3 regions of the Pedobacter sp. AC163 genome follow, and region 1 is predicted to be linked to each of the others. Evidence: riboswitches for the same ligand, from Rfam matches in the RefSeq annotation. Region 1 holds a riboswitch; each other region holds the start of a gene.
What was found. Region 1 has a riboswitch for S-adenosylmethionine ahead of metH (methionine synthase). Riboswitches for the same ligand answer to the same signal wherever they lie in the genome.

Region 1 (6,807 bases):
CCACATCCTTCAGCAATATTTGAAGGAATTGAAATAGCACAACGAGTTAGTTGAGAGGTTAGAGAATATCTTTCTTCCACAGGAAAAGTTCTAGTAACTTGAAAAACCATTTTAGAGATTTCAATTCCCATTTTCCAAACTTTAAGCTCCCTAAAATTATGCATCTTGTCTAATTACTTTATACTATGTACTAAATACTATATCAATATGCTAAATTAGGCGAGAGCCACTTCTCCGCTTCCTCTATCGTCATTCCTTTTCTGATTGCGTAATCTTCCACCTGATCTTTGGTGATCTTTCCCAGGCCGAAATATCTTGATTCGGGATGGGCAAAGTAAAAACCACTCACCGCAGCTGTTGGATACATGGCGTAACTTTCTGTTAAGTGTAAGCCAATTTTGTTCTCCGCATCAAGCAAGCTAAACAAAGTTCCCTTTTCCGTGTGTTCCGGACATGCAGGATAACCCGGCGCCGGACGAATACCTGCGTATTCCTCCTTGATCAATTCCTGATTGCTTAAGTTTTCATCCTTCGCATAACCCCAGTATTCTTTCCGAACCCGCTCGTGCATGCGTTCGGCAAAAGCTTCAGCCAAACGATCGGCTAATGCTTTGGCCATAATGCTATTATAATCATCATGATTGGCCTCAAATTCTGCTACCAACTCATCAATCCCAATTCCTGCAGTTAAAGCAAAACACCCAAAATAATCTTGAATACCAGATTCTTTAGGAGCAATGAAATCAGACAAAGCATAATAGGGCTGACCATCAACCTTTTCGGCTTGCTGACGCAGTGTGTGGATAGTAACTAGTCTTGAGTCTTCACTCTTAAGTCCAGAGTCGCCAGGTAGACTTCCGACTTCGGACTTCCGACTTTCTACTTCCAAATGAATGTCATCTCCAACTGCGTTTGCTGGCCAAAATCCAATTACCGCTCTAGCAGTTAACAACTTTTCATCTAAAATCCGTTTCAATAATGCCTGTGCATCATCGAAAAGTTTTTTTGCTTCACTCCCTACATTTTTATCATCAAATATTTTAGGGTAGCTTCCGCGAAGTTCCCAGGTATGGAAAAATGGTGTCCAATCGATATATGGAACTAATTCATCCAAAGGATATTGATCAAAAACCCTGGTTCCGGTAAATTCAGGAACTGGCAAATTTTGATCAAAATCTATCTTAAACTGATGTTTCCGTGCTTCTTCAATGGTTTTGAAACGCTTATCAGAACGCTTGTTCAAATGCGCTTCCCTGGCTTTTTCATACTCTGCTTTGATGCCGGCAACGTAGTCAGCTTTTGTTTCAGGATTCATCAGGGTACTGCAAACAGTAACACTTCGCGATGCATCTAAAACATGGATAGCCGGACCAGAATAATTTGGGGCAACTTTTACAGCCGCGTGAATCCGTGACGTGGTTGCTCCACCAATAATTAATGGAATGGTAAAACCTTCTCGTTCCATTTCTTTGGCAAAGTGAACCATTTCATCAAGTGATGGTGTAATTAATCCACTTAAGCCAATAATATCGGCATTTATTTCTCGGGCTTTTTTGATGATCTCCTGCGCAGGAACCATCACGCCCATATCTACAATTTCAAAGTTATTACAGGCCAAAACTACCCCCACAATGTTCTTCCCAATATCGTGAACATCACCTTTAACGGTAGCCATCAACACTTTACCTGCCGAGGAATTCTGATCCTGATCTGGATTATCTAATTTCTCCTGCTCAATAAAAGGAAGCAAATAAGCCACCGCTTTTTTCATCACCCTGGCCGACTTAACCACCTGAGGCAAAAACATTTTTCCGGCACCAAATAAATCACCAACAATGTTCATTCCGTCCATCAATGGTCCTTCAATCACTTGTATTGGGCGGGCATATTTTTGACGAGCTTCTTCAACATCATCGTCAAGATACTCTACAATTCCTTTTACCAGGGAGTGAGATAGGCGTTCTTCAACGGATCCCTTTCTCCATTCTTCGTCTTTTACAATTTCTTTCCCTTTTGATTTTACCGTATCAGCATACTCAACCAATCGCTCAGTGGCATCATCACGTCGGTTCAAAAGAACATCTTCTACCCTTTCCAACAGTTCGGGTGGAATTTCCTGATACACTTCAAGCATACCTGCATTTACAATCCCCATATCTAAACCCGCCTGAATGGCATGGTAAAGAAATGCAGAGTGCATCGCTTCGCGGACAACATTGTTTCCTCTAAATGAAAATGAAATATTTGATACACCACCACTTACTTTTGCATGTGGCAGGTTTTCTTTGATCCAACGGGTCGCATTAATAAAATCTACCGCGTAATTATTATGTTCTTCTAAACCTGTGGCTACGGTAAGGATATTCGGATCGAAAATAATGTCTTCAGGAGGAAAACCGATTTCATGTACCAGAATATCATAGCTTCGTTTACAAATCTCTTTTCTCCGTTCGTAGTTATCGGCCTGGCCTTGTTCATCAAAAGCCATTACAACAACTGCAGCGCCATATTGCATAATTTTGCGGGCGCTTTCACGAAACTTGTCTTCGCCTTCTTTAAGCGAAATAGAGTTAACAATTCCTTTCCCCTGCAAACATTTCAATCCATTTTCTATCACCGACCACTTAGAGGAATCGACCATGATAGGTAATTTGGCGATATCCGGTTCGGAGGCAATCAGATTTAAAAACTTCGTCATGGCAGCTTCCGAATCGAGCATACCTTCATCCATGTTCACATCAATAATCTGTGCTCCACCTTCTACCTGTTGTAGCGCAACAGCTAAGGCCGCTTCGTAATCGCCACCTAAAATTAACTTCGAAAATTTTGGAGATCCGGTGATATTTGTCCTTTCACCAACGTTTACAAAAATACTTTCCGGCGTTATCGTTACAGGCTCCAATCCGCTTAAGCGCATAAAAGGCTCAATAGTTGGCAATTTCCGTGGCGAAGCTTTTTTAGCATTCTTTGCAATGCAGCCAATGTGATCAGGAGTGGTGCCGCAACAGCCACCCACAATATTTACAAAACCAGATTGAATAAAATCGTCTACCAGGTGAGCCGTTTCATGTGGTTGTTCGTCGTAAGCACCAAATTCATTCGGCAAGCCGGCATTTGGATAAGCAGAAACGTAACAACCCGCTTTGGTAGCCAGCTCTTCGATGTGCGGACGCATCTCTTTTGCCCCTAAAGCACAGTTAAAACCAATGCTTAAAGGTTTTGCATGCATTACCGAATTTAAGAAAGCTTCTGCTGTTTGACCAGAAAGCGTTCTTCCAGAAGCATCGGTAATGGTTCCAGAAATCATAATTTCGAGCTTACGACCAACTACTTCTTCATATTTTTTAATGGCCACAATGGCCACTTTTGCATTTAGTGTATCAAAGATGGTTTCGATGAGAAGCACATCAGAACCTCCATCTACCAAACCGCGAACCTGTTCATAGTATGCTGCTTCCAGTTCGTCGAAATAAACCGCCCTAAAACCTGGGTCGTTTACATTTGGCGACATAGAAAGGGTTCTGTTGGTTGGCCCTATTGCGCCTGCAACAAAACATTTCCGATCAGGATTTGCAGCCATAAATTCAGTAGCAGCCTCTTTTGCCACCCTCGCACCTTCAAAGCTTAACTCATAAGAAAGATCTTCCATCTGGTAATCAGCCATGGAAATTCTTTGTGTACTGAAGGTGTTGGTTTCGATAATATCCGCACCAGCGGCTAAATATTCAAGATGTATGGCTTTAATAATATCAGGCCGAGTGATGTTGAGCAAATCGTTATTGCCTTTTACATCACACGGATGATCTTTAAAACGTTCCCCTCTAAAATCCTCTTCGGTTAAAGTATAACGCTGAATCATGGTACCCATCGCACCATCAATTACTAAAATACGTTTTTCTAATTCTTCTCTTATGCTCATACTAGTATTTAGTAGTTAGTATCGAGTATCAAGACATTCGACACGAGATGTAACTACATTTCAACTCAATATGTAATCTGGCATTTGTTATCTAAATACTAAAGACTATATACTAAGTACTAAAAAAGCTTATTTAAAAAGTTGGTACGAGAATCGTAATCCTAAACTTATCTGCCCCCGATTAAAATCGGGATAGAATGTAGCACCTTGTGTGGTCACAGGTTGCTAAGACTTCGTTGGGTCTAATCCCTCCGTCTTTCTTAATAAGCGTACAAAAATGCAACAAAGCAACATCAATTCCAAAAATTATCGCTCTGCTGCCAAATAAAATTACAAAGGCCATGCAAATTTGCACAGCCTTAAGAATATTGTTTTGTTTGAGTGCTTTAAACAGCCTCCCTTTTTCCGAATCTTTTGTTGTAGTAGATAATCAAATATCCCATCAAAAACGCACTAGGCAAACAACTAATAAAGATATGATCTGTAATATAAGTCACAGTAATTGCCTGGATAATGCCGCCAACTAAAATGAAGAATATGATTACCAAAAACTTGCTCATTATTTTCTACTTCCGAAAATGCGTAGCAAGAAAAGGAAGATATTTATAAAATCAAGGTATAGCGACAAGGCTGCCATTATAGCTAATTTCTTTGTATCAGCAGATGGAATTGATTCTCCGCTTTCTTCAATTCCCATTCCAATTCTTTTAATTTTTTGAACATCGTATGCAGTCAATGCTGTAAAAACAGCAATACCAACAAATGCCATAATTAAGCTAAACTGTTCACTTTTGATAAACATGTTTGCAATACTGGCTATAAATAAACCGGCAACACCAACCATTAAAATTGGGCCGAACTTGCTCAAATCTATATTTGTTGTGTAACCCATAACAGCCATTATACCAAAAATCCCTGCGGCTGCAGCAAAACAAGTTATAATCGAGGTGCCAGTGTAAATTAAGAGAATGAAACTCAAACTTACGCCCAGTAACACAGAAAACAGGACAAATACACCTAACAAGGCGCCATAAGATAGTCTGGAAAAGCCAGCCCCCATTACTAAAACTAGCCCAAGTGGCGCAAACATGGCCACATAACCTAACGCAGTTCTTCTTCCAGTTTCAAAATCGATTAAAGATCTTAAGGCCGATTCAGTGTTTGAAATATAAAAAGCAGATAGAGTGGATAAAGCCAACGCTACAAACATCCACAGGAATACGTTTGCAAAAAACTTCTTCGATACAGAGTTTTCCTGTACAAAGACACTATTGGTTTGATAATTATAATTTTGTTGTTCCATTTTTAATTTTGTGTATTTAAATGATTTTAAAAATAACAATTTAGTTTAATCTTTTTGTCAAGAGTTCTTCAACTTTTTTGAAGAACTGTAGCGGTTTAAGTGTACGCCACGGCAGATTGTCAAAAGCTCCTCCGAAATTGATATAGTAATCTATATTATTGTCTTTAAATTCGGAAATAACGTGTTCTTGAAAATTTACGCCAACAATCCATCCATCTTCTACTTCCTGAAACCACTCTTCATAATAGCTATCATCAGATGCGTGAAAATTTAAAACGTTCTCGCCAATAAGAATAAATTTGGTAATCCCTTCGTCCATCATCAATTCTAAAATATCACGTTTAAGTAACATGATATCATTATTAATTGCATCATTCCATTCGCCGATAAATTCGATAATGGCATAACTGCGATCATAATCAGCATACAAAACCTTCATGTAAAGGGTGTTCGACCCGAATTCGTCCCACTGCGGATGCAGTAGAAAATTATAAATTTGTTTGTCGAAGTAAATTTCCGAATACTCGGTATTGTAAAATGGTGAGCGCTCATCTTCTGCCGAAACATAATCATCTCTCCACTGGTAATAAGGCTCGATTTCGTGCATTTTAATATTTAATTTTGAGTGAGTGAATTTTGAATGACTGAATTTAACGGCGATGCTAACTCTATCATTCACTCATTATATCATTCATTCATTTACTGTGGTTGTCGTTGTCCCGCCTCTACCGCTTTACGTACGCTTCCATATTTTGTAAGTAAATCTGCCGCCTCATCATATCCTATGTTTAATTCATCGGCCACCATCTGAGTTCCGCGATCGACTAATTTGTTATTGGTTAACTGCATATCTACCATTTTGTTTCCTACTACCCGTCCTAACTGAACCATCACGGTGGTACTCAACATGTTTAAAACCAATTTCTGTGCAGTACCAGATTTCATTCGGGTTGAACCGGTGATAAATTCCGGGCCAACAACAACTTCAACAGGAAAATCAGATTCAGCAGCGATTGGTCCACCAGTATTGCAAACAATACAACCTGTTAAAACGCCGTGCTTACGGGCAGTATTTAAACCGCCAACTACATAAGGTGTAGTTCCAGATGCGGCCAAACCTACCAAACAATCTTTTTCATTGATGCTGAATTCTTCCAAATCCTTCCACGCTTGTTCGGCATCATCTTCCGCAAATTCTACTGCCTTTCTAATGGCCGTATCGCCACCGGCAATAATTCCAACAACCCAATCAAAAGGAACTCCATAAGTTGGTGGACATTCGGAGGCATCCACGACACCTAAACGACCACTTGTACCTGCGCCAATGTAAAATAAGCGACCGCCTTTTTTCATTCTTTCGGCAACTGCCGAAGTTAGTTTTTCTATCTGAGGCAAAGATTTTTCGACTGCAAAAGCAACGGTCTTATCTTCATTATTAATGCCCTGCAAAACCTCCAATACCGACATTTTGTCGATGTTATCATAATTAGATTCCTGCTCGGTAACTCTGTTCATAAATTTAATTTTGATAAAATTCGGTAAATTCTTTTTAAAAAGCGGCGTAAAAACTTAAAAATATATCTTC
Region 2 (6,807 bases), 2.4 Mb from region 1:
AAATATTTTGTTACAAAAATGCCCTGGAAACATGTGGGTTTCCAGGGCAAGATACTTTTTCAGTCTGGGAAAAAGCCAGAACTAATTGATATCAAACCATAATTTGGTTGTCAGCAGGTCAGCACCCTGGCTGGCCACCGCATTTTTATAGCTTTGTCCGTTTAGAGATTGCTCCGTACCCGGATAAATAAAACGTACCGGAATCTGGCCATTTAGTACGGTATTCACCGAAGCGGTAAGTTGCGGGTAATCCAATCGGCGACGCTCGGCCCAGGCTTCCAAACCCTGACCAAAAAGCGCAAGCCATTTTTGCTCACCGATTGATTTTTTATAACTAGCAGCATCATATTGAACTGATGCCTGCGCCAGATAAGCATTGGCTGCAGCATCCGATACACTAAATTGTTTCAGCGAAGCTATGATGCCTTGCTTATAAAGATCTGCAGCATTTTCTGTAGTTAAGCCTCTTGCAGCAGCCTCGGCTCTATCGAAAAGTAATTCTGCATAGCTGAAAATTACGGCAGGGGATTGCGGCGCAAGAAAATAAGTTCCTGGCTTGGATGTTTTGGCAAAGCCCAGGTTACTGGCTTCTGAATTGGTTAATCCATTGGGCAAACCAACATATTCTTCAGGGGTAGCGGTTTGTGTTCTGCTTGCATAAACTGGCAGCCGTGGGTCATTTAGCGAAGACAGCTTATCAACTATTGTTTTGCTAATCCGGTAATCATCACGGGTATCAAATTGTGCACTCACCGGGTTCTGTTGTGGGGAGATCTGATAAATCAGTTGGGCAATATCCGTATTGTCACTGATATATTGATCGCCATCAGCCTTAATTTCATCCAATACCTGCTTTGCCTTTGCAGGTTCTCTGTCTGCAATTCTCAAAGCGATTCTTAACCGTAAAGCGTTAGCGAACTTTTTCCATTTACCAATATTTCCACCATAGATAATGTCACCTGTAATGGCTTTCCCTGCGGGATCAAGAGCATTTTTAGCATTTTTCAGATCTTCCAAGAGGCCAAAATATACGTCTTTTTGTTTGTCATAAGCTGGCGTAATGAATTCGTCTAATTTTCCTGCCTGGCTGTAGGGAATATCCCCATAGGCATCTGTAAGCAACAGGAATGACCAGGACCTTAAAGTTAAAGCCACACCCCGGTAATTTGGATTGGCGGTGGTATTTCCGATTTCAATGATCTTGTTAAAACCGGTGATACTTTGCGAGTACAAGGTAGACCATAAAGAGATAAAACTACTGTTCGAATAAATAAAGCGATCTTCTTCGGTATACTGGACCTTTGCCCAGTGTTGCGCAAAAAGAAGACTCGAATTCATGTTGTTAGTTGTTCCCCAATAGGCATCGGTAGTGTTTTTTATCGCAGCAGTAAGCACATAATCAGGCTGTGCATTTTCAGTAGCGTTCGGATTGATGTTTACTTCGTCGAGTTCCTTGCCGCAGGAGGCTGCTAAAATTGAAACGAAAGCAGTGATATATATAAATTTATTTTTCATGTGGATAGGATTAAAATTTAATGTTCAGGTTAATGCCATAGCTGCGGGTTGTTGGGTTAGAAAGGCTCTCAAGCCCCTGGCCATTACCAGTGTTAAAGGCTACCTCCGGATCGATATCGGCTACATTACGGTGCAGTATCGCCAGGTTTCTTCCTACAAGTGATACCGAGACGCCTTGCAGACTTAAAGGACGTATCCATTTCGAGGGTAGGTTATAGCTCAGTTTAATTTCGCGGAGTTTGACGTAGGAAGCATCAAATATATTGGCCTCATCAATGGTGCGAAACGACTTGTAATAGGTTTGTGCAGAAAGTATTTTCTCATTGCGTTTCCCATCAGCCGTTACCCCATCGAAAATCATCCCGTCATCGTAAACCGTTACACCGGCGGGCGCCGTAGCACCGTCAGCCAGTCTTACTGTTCCATTTGCTTTCACATTTCCCGGATAATAATAGGAAATTCCGCCCAATTCTGCCGCTCTGCCTGGCAGGGTAGAGGCCAGCACGCCTGTATAGGTTCCTGTTGCATAGGTGCCGTTGTAAATTGAGCCGCCAAAGCTGGCATCAATCAACACGCCCAAACTAATACCCTTATAGGTGAAGGTATTGGATATGCCGCCTATCCAATCTGGTGTATATTTACCCAGAACCCTTTTGGTAGGATCAGCCTGTGGAGCTCCTGTTGCATTGACGATGATATTTCCACTGCCATCTCTTAAAAAAGCGTTACCAAACAGCGTTCCATAAGGTTGGCCGACAGCTGCGATGACTTGAGCAGAGTTTGTTGCCACGACATAGTTTTGCAACAGCCCCGCTTGATCCAGCTCGATAACCTTACTTCTGTTCGCGGCATAATTTACATCAATATCCCAGGTCAGCTGCTTTCTGATAGGAGTAACCGCCAATTGTACTTCCACGCCTTTATTGTTGATTTTTCCTGCATTTAACAATTTGGACCTGAATCCGGTACTCTGACTAACATCCACACTTAAAATCTGGTCGTAGCTATTGGTATTGTATAAACTTACATCAAAACGAAGGCGCTTGTTGAACAACACAGCTTCTGCTCCTAATTCAGATGAGGTCGTGGTTTCAGGTTTCAGATCAGGATTCAAATCTGTGGCCGAAGGGCTGAGTTGAGGATTGCTCCCAAAAGGGGCACTGAAAGAATAAGTGTTAATCAGGCGATATGGATCGGCATCCTTACCTACTTTCGACCAACCTCCACGGATTTTGGCATAATCGAGCACCTCGTTCTTGATATCAAAAGCTTCTGTCAGCACAAGGCTTCCGTTAAAGGAAGGGTAGAAATAAGATCTGTTCTGGGCCGGCAATGTCGATGACCAGTCGTTACGGGCCGTCACATTTGCAAAAAGGTAATTCCTAAATCCAATCTGCGCCGATGCGTAACCACTGTAAGATTTCAATTTACTATAATTATTAGAAGAGGTAAGTGGATCTCTGGAATTGTTCAAAGTGTATAAGCCAGCGACAGCAAGCCTCGGTGCACTCTGATCATTTTGTTCGATATATCTCGAACGTATATTCGTTCCCAACAAAGCTTCCACGCTGAAATCATCATTAAGCTGTTTAGTGTAGTTCAAGGTTGCATCGGTATTGCTTTCGTTCACGGTAAAAGCACTTTCGGTATAGGAGCCAAAGGGAGTTCCATTGGTACCATATGCAATCTTGATCTTACGACGATCATTATAATAGTCTGTTCCCGAACGGAAGTTAAAGTTAAGACCGTCAGTAATTTTATAATTTAGGCCAATGTTTCCGATAATCCTGTTCCGGTTTTGGGATACTGTATTTTCATAGGCCACCCAGTACGGATTACTGTAGTAACTGTTGTTCCAGTTGAAAGTGTTTCCGTTTTCATCCCGGTAGTTTTTCAATTGATTAATGTCTACCTGTCTGCCAAACCAGGTAAACTGAAGCATGGTACTGGTCGACCTGGAACCGCCTGTTCCTGGTAAGTTGTCAGAACCAAGTTTACTGTAATTTGCATTCGCTGTTAGAGTTAGCTTTGGCGTAATCCTCAAAGTTGTGTTTAGGGCAAACGAATTCTTGTCCTGCCCGGAGTTAGGCACCACACCAACCTGTTTTAGATTGTTGTAGGATAAGCGGTAATCAAATTTCTCTCCGGCATCTTCAACGGCAATGCCATTGGAAAGAGAATAGCCAGTTTCAAAAAAATCACGAACATTATCTGGATTGGCTACAAATGGAACGGCTACTCCTTTTGAAAAAAACTGGGGAATCAGCCTGCCATCCATTCTCGGGCCCCAGCTTTCATCCACACCGTCATTCGTTCCGGCACCCTTGCCATCTACGTAGCTAAACTTGCCTTCTGATCCCTGACCAAAAACATCCTGGTACTTTGGCAGTGTAAGTAAACTTTCAATAACCCCATTGGAGTTAAAACTGACCCCCAAACCCTTTTTCGATTTTCCGGATTTTGTTTTGATAATAACTACTCCGGCCGCTGCCCTTGAGCCGTACAACGCTGCTGCGTTCGGGCCTTTAAGCACACTGATCGATTCTATATCATTTGGATTGATATCGGAAATTGTATTTGCGTAATCTCTTGCGCCAGCGGAATTGAGTTGCGAATTATCCACGGGTATACCATCCACAACAAAAAGCGGCTGGTTATTGCCAGAAATAGAAGTTTCTCCTCTAATCACTATGCGGGAAGAACCCATATCGCCCTGGCTATTGGTTACCCTCACGCCGGCAACCTTACCTGCCAGCGCATTTACCAGGTTGCTTTCCCTCGCTTCAGTCAAGCTCTCACCTTTGAGCTCCTGTACGGCATAACCCAACGATTTTTTTTGTCTCGATATGCCCAGAGCGGTAACCACAACTTCATCTAAAGCGTTATCCGCATCATTTAAAACCACGTTGAGCACCTGTGTATCACCAGATACTTCCACTTCTTTAGTAGCGAAGCCGATATAAGAAAATACCAATGTGCTTTTGCCAGTTACCGTAATGGTAAAACTGCCGGCAGCATTACTTGTTACTGCCTGTTTGGTACCTTTTACAAAAATGGAAACGCCGGGCAGAGTTTCTCCTGATGAACTTTTAACCGTGCCTGATATGGAGATGTTTTGTGCACGTACGAATGGGGAAAGCAATAGCAGAAATAATATTGCCGGAAGCTTAATCTTGTTGAACATAATAGATATTGTTGATGATTAATTAAGGGATGATGTCGCGAAATTTTGGCAAAGCTCTTCCACTCCGCTTTTGACGAATTTTTTAACACACTGATAATGAAAATTAAGTTTTTGTGGTATTTGCTAACTTTAGTCTATACAAATACCCGTTCGCATTCGGTCTCTTTTACTTCGGTTTGAAATGCATGCGTAAATTGATTTTTGCTCGTTAGTTTTTTCCATTTAATTTATTTTTCTGATAGATCAACACTTATCAATTGTAGCAATCCGCTTATAAAAAAAAGCACTCCTATAAATCAGGAGTGCTCTCATATTCATTAACAATGATTTGGCCTTCAACTGACTTAACTATCCCGGACTTTCCGGGATGGAATTAGCACCATACCTAAGGGTGGTTGCTAAGGTTTCGCAGGGCCATTCCCTCCACCTTTCTTGATAAGTATTTTAAAATAACTGGCGCAAAGATAATAGAAAAATCATATTGTCTAGTAATTCTATAGATTTTATTGAAATATTTTTTTCTTAAGGCTAATCATGCCTACATTTGCGCTATTAATTGATCAGCATCCCATGAAAATAAAATATATTTTAATAGTTGTAGCAGGACTTTTCCTACATAATTCATCAGCGCAATCAAAAAATGAAATCAAAAGCAATAGTGTCGAATCTCCGAAATCTTTTCGGGCAGATGGAATCTGGAGAGGTGTCTTTAATCTCAAACCCGGTGTTGAAGTACCATTTAATTTTGAAATTAAAAATAGAAACGGTGATCAACCCTTTCTCAGCTTTTTAAATGCCGATGAGCGCTTCGACGGGGGAGTTGTAAAAAGGAAAGGAGATTCATTGTTGATTAACCTGGATCAGTTCGACAATGTTCTTGCTTTTAAAATCCAGAAAGATTCACTTGTCGGCGTATTGAAGAGACAGGATGGATCTGGAAAACCACTGCCTGTGTATGCCAGTAAAGCAAAGCAATATCGGTTTGCAACCAGCGGCCAGGCACCAGATGCAGATTTTTCTGGAAAATACGATATTGTTTTTCAGTTACAGAATGGCAAAAGTGAAAATGCGGTAGGACTTTTTAAGCAGGCCGGAAATAAAATTACAGGTACATTTCTCCGCATTACCGGCGATTCCCGCTATCTTGAAGGCAGTGTTGATGGAAACCATTTTTATCTTTCCGGTTTCATCGGTTCGAGCCCTGCTTACTACAAAGGCACATTTTCAAAAGACGGTAAAATTGTGGGAGAAGTAGTGAGTGCCAGGGGGAATACGCCCTTCACCGGAACTCAAAATCAAAATGCGGCCCTCCCGGATGCGACCAAATTAACTTTTTTAAAAGATGGGTATAAAACGCTTGACTTTTCTCTTCCGGATGTTAATGGAAAGAAGATCTCGTTGAAGGATGAGAAATTTAAAAATAAGGTTGTGATCCTGACGATTACCGGAACCTGGTGCCCTAATTGTGTAGATGAGGCAGCATTTATCGCTCCATGGTACAAGGAAAATCGCAGTCGTGGCGTTGAAGTTATTGGGATTCATTATGAGCGGCAACTGGATTCGGCTTATGTAAAAAAAGCATTGGGAAGATTTCGCGATAAGTTCGGCATTGAATATGATCAGGTGATCGCAGGCAAACCGGATAAAAAACAGGTTGCAGAATCACTTCCTGGACTAAGTAATTTCCTTTCTTTTCCAACGATGATCATCATCGATAAAAATGGAAATGTTGCTCAGATCCATACAGGTTATAGTGGACCAGCAACGGGAAAATACTACACTGATTTTGTCAAAGCATTTAATGATGAAATTGATGGATTGTTGTCAAAAAAGACTGCTGTAGAAGAGCCTCTAACAAGAAATTAATTTGTTTAGTAGTCCTTTTCCTAACATTCGACTTTATAAATATCTCGAGTACTTTGAGAAACAAAAAAGCCCGCTATCTTATGATTTGCGGGCTTTTGAAATTTTGATATTAAATCTGCGGAAAGCGAGGGATTCGAACCCCCGGACCTGTTACAGTCAACAGTTTTCAAGACTGCCGCATTCGACCACTCTGCCAGCTTTCCGGAGGCAAAAGTACAAACTCCGGTTAAATCTGCAAATTA
Region 3 (6,807 bases), 2.2 Mb from region 1:
TTTCATTATTAATCCTTATGTTCTTTTTAATTTACTGCCGGCGAGAAAGTCAACACGATATTTGCCGTTTTGCCCCCAAATTCAATCGGAGATTTCATTACCATATTGCCTTTTGAAAGTTGTGTTAATACCAGGCGATATCCTTCTGTAACGTTTTTAGCTTTATCACCTTCATAGATTTTCTTAAATTGAAAAGTTTCTTCTGATGGGGTAGCCGACCAAAAAATAGTTTGCATTACCTCGCCACAAGTGCTTGATGCTGGTAAAGTGTATGATCCGTTTCCGCTATTGGTTAATTTCCAAGTACTTCCCTGGAAGCATTTGTAAGATTTTTCTCCAAATAAACCTTGAACAGCTTGATCTGGCAAGCCCTCTAAGGCCACGTTGTTTAACACCCAAGTTCCGGTAACTGTACCTCTACCGCCACTAATACCTGTTGCAGCGTTTTTAGTTGATGAACAACTTTGTAACATTACTAAAGTAGAACATGCTATTGCGATAGCTATAAATAATCTTTTCATTTTAGTTTAATTTAATTTCGGGAAACTGTTTACATAAATCTTGCCAAAACAATTTCGAACCTTAAATTAGCAGCAAATTATTAATTTGCAATGCGATTATATTGCAGCACAATCAAATCATTATGAAACCCGAAACCCTTGCTATTCACGCATCTAATCTTGTTAAAAACACTACCGGAGATGTTACCCCGCCAATAAACTTATCGACAACTTTTTTTCGCGATGAGAATGGAGGCTACCCCGGAGGGCACATGTATAGCCGCGTGAGCAACCCAAACAGGTCTGCTTTAGAAAACACTGTAGCTAAATTAGAATATGGGGCAGATGCAGCAGCTTTCGCTTCAGGAAATAATTGTGGAATGAGTTTGTTCCAGGCATTAAAACCTGGTAGCCATATTATCGCTCCTGATGATATGTATTGGGGGATAAAAAAGCAGCTTCTCACCATATTTAACGAAGTTTTAGAATTCGATTTTGTTGATCAAACTGATTTGGAATTAATTAAATCGAGTATAAAACCAAATACCAAATTAATTTGGATAGAAACCCCATCAAACCCATTACTAAAAATTACGGATATTGAAGAAATCGGGAAAATTGCAAAGCAGAACAACATTACCTTTGCTTGCGACAGTACCTTCGCCTCTCCTATTCTACAGAATCCAATTTTGTTAGGCGCTGACATTGTAATGCATAGCAGTACTAAATATTTGGGTGGCCACAGCGATGTTTTAGGTGGAATCTTGGTCACTGCCAAAAAAGATGAGCTTTGGGAAAAAATAAAAAATATACAACAAACCGGTGGAGCGGTTCCTTCTCCGTTTGATTGTTATCTACTCTGTAGAAGTATAAAAACCCTGGCTTACCGCATGAAGGGCCATTGCGAAAACGGCAAATTAGTTGCGCAATATCTGGTTAACCATCCAAAAGTAGAGGCTGTATTCTTCCCCGGATTAGAAACGCATCCTCAATATGAGATTGCTAAAAAACAGATGAAGGATTTTGGTGGAATGATGTCGTTCTTAGTTAAAGGTGATGTAGAAGAAACGAGCAGAGTGGTTAATAATGTAAAGCTGTTTGCGCAAGCAACCAGCTTAGGAGGCGTGGAAAGTTTAATTGAACACCGTTATTCAGTTGAGGGGCCAGACAGTAAAACCCCAAAAAATCTTTTAAGAATTTCCGTGGGCTTGGAGCACGTGGATGATATTATTGCTGATTTAGAACAAGCACTTGGGTAACTTAGCCCGTCATTGCGAGGCACGAAGCAATCTTAAAACTATGAGTTTTAACAAATGAAATAAGATTGCTAACGGTGTTTCAAATAGCAACCTAGTAGTCACTTGCTGGCAAAACTCTGTTTTTAAATCGCAGCCTATGGGTGGCAAACTATTTAACTTTACCCCTTCATTTTTCCCATAGGGCCTACAGCAAAAAGCGGGATTGCAAATCCATAAGAATTACAATCCCGCTCATATTCAAAATCTATTTAGGATTACAAACCGTTACCAATTTCGTAGAATAATTTGGTTCTAATGGCTCGTTTGTTTGCGCCAACCGCTGAGAACCAGTATTTGCAGGACAAGCAATATCGCCGGCAGCATCATAAACAATCTTATTTCCATTCGCCAACAACTCCTTCGGTACATAAACCTGAACTTTAGTAACCGAATAACCAGACGGAAAATAGCGAACGTAATAACCGTCAGGGTGTTTTGTCCAAATACCACTTGGCACATCGGCCCTTGGTGGCGCCATACCTGCAATAATGGCGTATTTTTCCATATCGGCATAGGTATAGTTGCCAGAAGAAACCAGTTGACGGATATTGTTTTCAGCCTCGAAAACAGCTTTAATCCCTGAGGGAAGCTGATCTTTAGCTTTTTCCATTACATCGAAAGGTAAAATACCTAAGGCACCGCCTTCCAGTTGGGTTAACTGTTTCGGTGTTAAAAGTTTCAATGCTGTTAGCTTTACTGTACCTGCATAATCAGCAAATTTTGTTCTGGCAATAATCGTCCAAAGCAAAATTTGAATATCATGCTGTTCCACCTCTGGATGTTTTTCTGCGCTCTTTAAAATGGCAACCACAATCTCTTCTTTCGGACCTAAAACAGGAGCAAACATGTAGCCATCCCCTTTCGAAGGTGCAAAAGTTCCGGCTTTTAAACAGTAGCTCTTATTTGTCATTTCATAAAATCCCTCGCACAAAACGAAACCTCCATCAGGGTTTTTAGGCAGTAAATATAGCGGCTGAAATTTTGCCTTAGCATTAAAATCAGGCATTTTTTCACCCTCGCGGTTTACATCTTCAAATGCTGTAGTAATGGCAGCGGGTTGCTTTAAAAATTTATCAACACCAAGAGCTTTAGCACCTTGTGCCGTTCCAACTTTTAATAGTTTGTCTTTTAATCCCCCGAATTGTGCCTGAGCTGTTAATCCTGATATTGCAATTAGCAGTACTAAGGAAGTAGATTTTATTTTTTTCATCATGATTAGATAGGTATGACAAACATAAAATTTTTAAGGTTAAGTTTATTTTATGATTTCAAATTAAAATTACGAATTTGATTCACAAGCACTTAACAAATTATCAGAATTTAATTTTGTTGTTTCGAAATTAAATTAGATATTTGAAATATTATTTGGTGAACAACTGAATAAAAGTCAATCTTTAATCGGATTGATTTATAAAGAAGTGGCGAGAGACTGGCTCCGTGACCCACTGGCAACCCTCAGAAAGAGAAGGTGCCAATTCCTGACCAAGTAACATGGTGTTATTTGGAGATATAAATTATAACTGATGAAAATACTAAATCTTCAATCGCAAAGCGAACCTCAGCTAAACCTCAATCAGGTAGAGAACTCTTCTATTTCATTGATTTGTTGTGATATGCGGGCGATTACTTGTATGTGCTGTTGCATACAGTAATTTAAAAATCTTCCTCCTTTGTTTCTTTTTCAAATTGGAAGGTCCCGATAGATCGGGATACGCCCTACAAAATTATCTTGATTTATGGTGATAAATTTTATAACCATAAGCTTGAAATCAATCTTCAACATTCATTTAATCAATCATTTAGAATTATGTCAACTTCATATAAATTTGAAACACTACAGTTACACGCTGGCCAGGAAATAGACCCAACCACAGGATCAAGAGCAGTTCCAATTTATCAAACTACCTCTTATGGATTTAAAAATGCCGAACATGGCGCTAATCTTTTCGCTTTAAAAGAATTTGGCAATATCTATACTCGTTTAATGAACCCAACGACTGATGTTTTTGAAAAAAGAATTGCGGCGTTGGAAGGTGGAGTTGCAGCGTTAGCAACAGCATCTGGTCAGGCGGCACAGTTTATTGCATTACATAATATTTTAGAAGCGGGAGATAGCATTGTTTCCTCAACACATATTTACGGAGGAACTTACAATCAATTTAAGGTGGCTTTCAAACGCCTGGGCATCCATGTAGATTTTGCAAATCCAGATGTGCCTGAAGAATTTGAGCAAAAGATAACAGAGAAAACAAAAGCGATCTACTTAGAAACCATTGGAAATCCGGCTTTCAGCATTCCTGATTTTGAGAAGATCGCAGCAATTGCGAAGAAATACGATCTTCCTTTCATCGTGGATAATACTTTTGGTGCTGGAGGTTATTTATTTAAACCTTTGGAACATGGCGCTAACATCGTAGTAGAATCTGCAACAAAATGGATTGGCGGACATGGAACCAGCATTGGAGGCGTAATTGTTGATGGTGGAAATTATAATTGGGGCAATGGAAAATTTCCGCAGTTCACCGAGCCATCAGAAGGTTATCATGGATTGGTTTTTAATGATGTTTTCGGCATCGGCGGCCCATTTGGTAACATTCAATTCATCATTCGTGCTCGAGTTGAGGGTTTAAGAGATTTGGGTCCTGCCCTTTCGCCTTTCAATTCATTCCTTTTATTGCAAGGTTTAGAAACGTTATCTCTTCGCGTACAACGCCATGTAGATAATGCTTTGGAGTTGGCCACCTGGTTAGAAAATCATCCGCTTGTTAAAGAAGTTCATTATCCAGGTTTAGCAAGCAGCAAATACAATAATCTGGCAAAAAAATATTTGAGCAATGGTTTCGGTGGTGTTTTATCTTTCGAATTAAATGGCACCAAGGAAAATGCAACCCAAGTTATAGATCAGTTAAAACTGGTTTCTCATTTAGCAAATGTCGGCGATGCTAAAACGCTGATTATTCAGCCTTCGGCAACCACACATCAACAATTAAGTGAAACGGAACAATTAGCTGCAGGTGTAAAACCAAATGCGTTAAGGGTTTCAGTTGGTATTGAGCATATCGATGACATTAAAGCAGATTTTGAGCAGGCTTTTGCTACTATCAGCGCTCACGCAACTGCTGAAAGTTTACAAGCCTAATACTATCCATCCCTCGAAAGGGTTGCAACAAAACATGTTTAAAAATTTACAGTCAATAATATGACCGATAGAAGTTCAAAGACCTCTTCAGAGGTTGGGGTGTATAATTATCCCAAACAGTTTAAGTTAGAAAGTGGCAAGAAAATTCGAAACTTGCAAATCGCTTTTCAAACTTATGGAAAATTAAATGCCAAAAAAGATAACGTAATTTGGGTTTGCCATGCTTTAACCGCAAATGACGATGTTTTTGAGTGGTGGGAAGGTCTGTTTGGGCAAAATGCTTTGTTTAATCCGGAAGAACATTATATCATTTGTGCGAATGTTTTGGGTTCGAACTACGGAACAACCAATCCTTTAAGTACCAATCCTGTAAACGGTTTACCTTATTATCTATCATTCCCACAATTTACTATCCGCGATTTTGTATCTGCTCACCAACTATTGGCCGATCATTTAGGCATTGGAAACATCAAATTATTAATTGGCGGTTCATTAGGAGGTCAGCAGGCAGTAGAATGGGGAATAATTGAGCCGAACAGAATTGAGAATCTTATTTTGGTTGCTACAAATGCTGTTCATTCTCCGTGGGGAATTGCTTTTAATGAAAGCCAGCGTTTGGCGATTACCACCGATAGAACTTTTTACGCTAACCAGCCAGATGGCGGTAGTAAGGGACTTAAAACCGCTCGTAGTATAGCGCTTTTGAGCTACAGAACTTACCATGCTTATGGCAATACGCAGGTAGAAAGCGTAAACGATAAAACGGATAATTTCAGGGCTTCATCATACCAAAATTATCAGGGAGAGAAATTGATAAACCGCTTCAATGCTTATAGTTACTATTATTTAACTAAAGCAATGGATAGCCACAACGTTGGTCGCAACCGTAAATCAATTGCCGAGGCTTTGAAGCTAATTAAAGCAAATACGCTAGTTATAGGAATTGAAAATGACTTCCTGTTTCCAATTTCGGAGCAGAAATTTTTAGCTGATCATATTAACGATGCGGAATTTGCCTCCATTCATTCTGAATATGGTCATGATGGTTTCTTGATCGAAACTAATGCATTAACAAACATCATCGGAAATTTCATTAAGGAAAGCAGAAACAAAAAAATTATCAAGTTGCAGCATACTGCCTAATCAGGCAGAAGCATGAACGGTGGAAGGTTTAAAATAAAAACCCAAGGTTAAAAACATAGAAATAATTAATCAGTCACGGAAAACTAGGGTACCTAATTCAGTGTAAATCCGTGTTTCCGTGGCAAATAAAAAATAGCAAAAACAAATGGTAGCGAAAGCCTTTTTGAGCATCTACTCTTGATACTTTTTCCGCTACTCGATACTATAAAACAACATGAGCAAAAATTTAAAAATCGGATTATTTGGTTTCGGAGTTGTAGGACAAGGTTTATTGGACATCATCCAAAGCCAGAACCTTAACCTTGAAATCATTAAAATAGCGATTAAAGACCCAAGAAAGAAACGTACCCTTAATAAAGATCTATTTACAACGGATAAAAACGAGATTCTGAATAATTCCGAAATCAATACGATTGTAGAGTTGATAAATGATGCTGATGCGGCTTACGAAATTGTAACTACGGCATTGAAGAATGGTAAAAACGTAGTTTCAGCAAATAAAAAGATGATTGCTACGCACTTGAAAGAGTTAGTAGATCTACAACAGCAACATGGCACATCGCTACTTTACGAAGGTGCAGTTTGCGGAAGTATTCCAATCATCAGAAACCTGGAAGAATATTATGATAATGAACTTTTCCATGCCCTGAGCGGAATTTTTAATGGTTCGTCGAATTATATTTTATCGAAAATTTTTAACGAAAATCAGAGTTATGATTCGGCACTA

Region 2: linked by a shared signal. The riboswitch ahead of ACZZZK_RS00345 (SusC/RagA family TonB-linked outer membrane protein) and the one ahead of metH (methionine synthase) in region 1 are both predicted to bind S-adenosylmethionine.
Region 3: linked by a shared signal. The riboswitch ahead of ACZZZK_RS01475 (O-acetylhomoserine aminocarboxypropyltransferase/cysteine synthase family protein) and the one ahead of metH (methionine synthase) in region 1 are both predicted to bind S-adenosylmethionine.

The regions. Positions count from the first base shown of each region.
Region 1 covers NZ_OZ409872.1:2,515,424-2,522,230, forward strand. The annotation lists gene ACZZZK_RS10800 (four helix bundle protein) at 1-164, opposite strand, end outside; gene metH (methionine synthase) at 203-3,919, opposite strand; SAM riboswitch class I at 4,084-4,189, opposite strand; gene ACZZZK_RS10810 (Bax inhibitor-1/YccA family protein) at 4,479-5,222, opposite strand; gene ACZZZK_RS10815 (hypothetical protein) at 5,263-5,829, opposite strand; gene murQ (N-acetylmuramic acid 6-phosphate etherase) at 5,922-6,737, opposite strand.
Region 2 covers NZ_OZ409872.1:82,554-89,360, forward strand. The annotation lists gene ACZZZK_RS00340 (SusD/RagB family nutrient-binding outer membrane lipoprotein) at 82-1,515, opposite strand; gene ACZZZK_RS00345 (SusC/RagA family TonB-linked outer membrane protein) at 1,526-4,699, opposite strand; SAM riboswitch class I at 5,041-5,141, opposite strand; gene ACZZZK_RS00350 (peroxiredoxin family protein) at 5,270-6,565, shown strand; tRNA gene ACZZZK_RS00355 (tRNA-Ser) at 6,684-6,768, opposite strand.
Region 3 covers NZ_OZ409872.1:316,139-322,945, forward strand. The annotation lists gene ACZZZK_RS01460 (lipocalin family protein) at 27-521, opposite strand; gene ACZZZK_RS01465 (trans-sulfuration enzyme family protein) at 644-1,759, shown strand; gene ACZZZK_RS01470 (hypothetical protein) at 2,004-3,011, opposite strand; SAM riboswitch class I at 3,204-3,314, shown strand; gene ACZZZK_RS01475 (O-acetylhomoserine aminocarboxypropyltransferase/cysteine synthase family protein) at 3,606-4,937, shown strand; gene ACZZZK_RS01480 (homoserine O-acetyltransferase family protein) at 4,998-6,080, shown strand; gene ACZZZK_RS01485 (homoserine dehydrogenase) at 6,295-6,807, shown strand, end outside.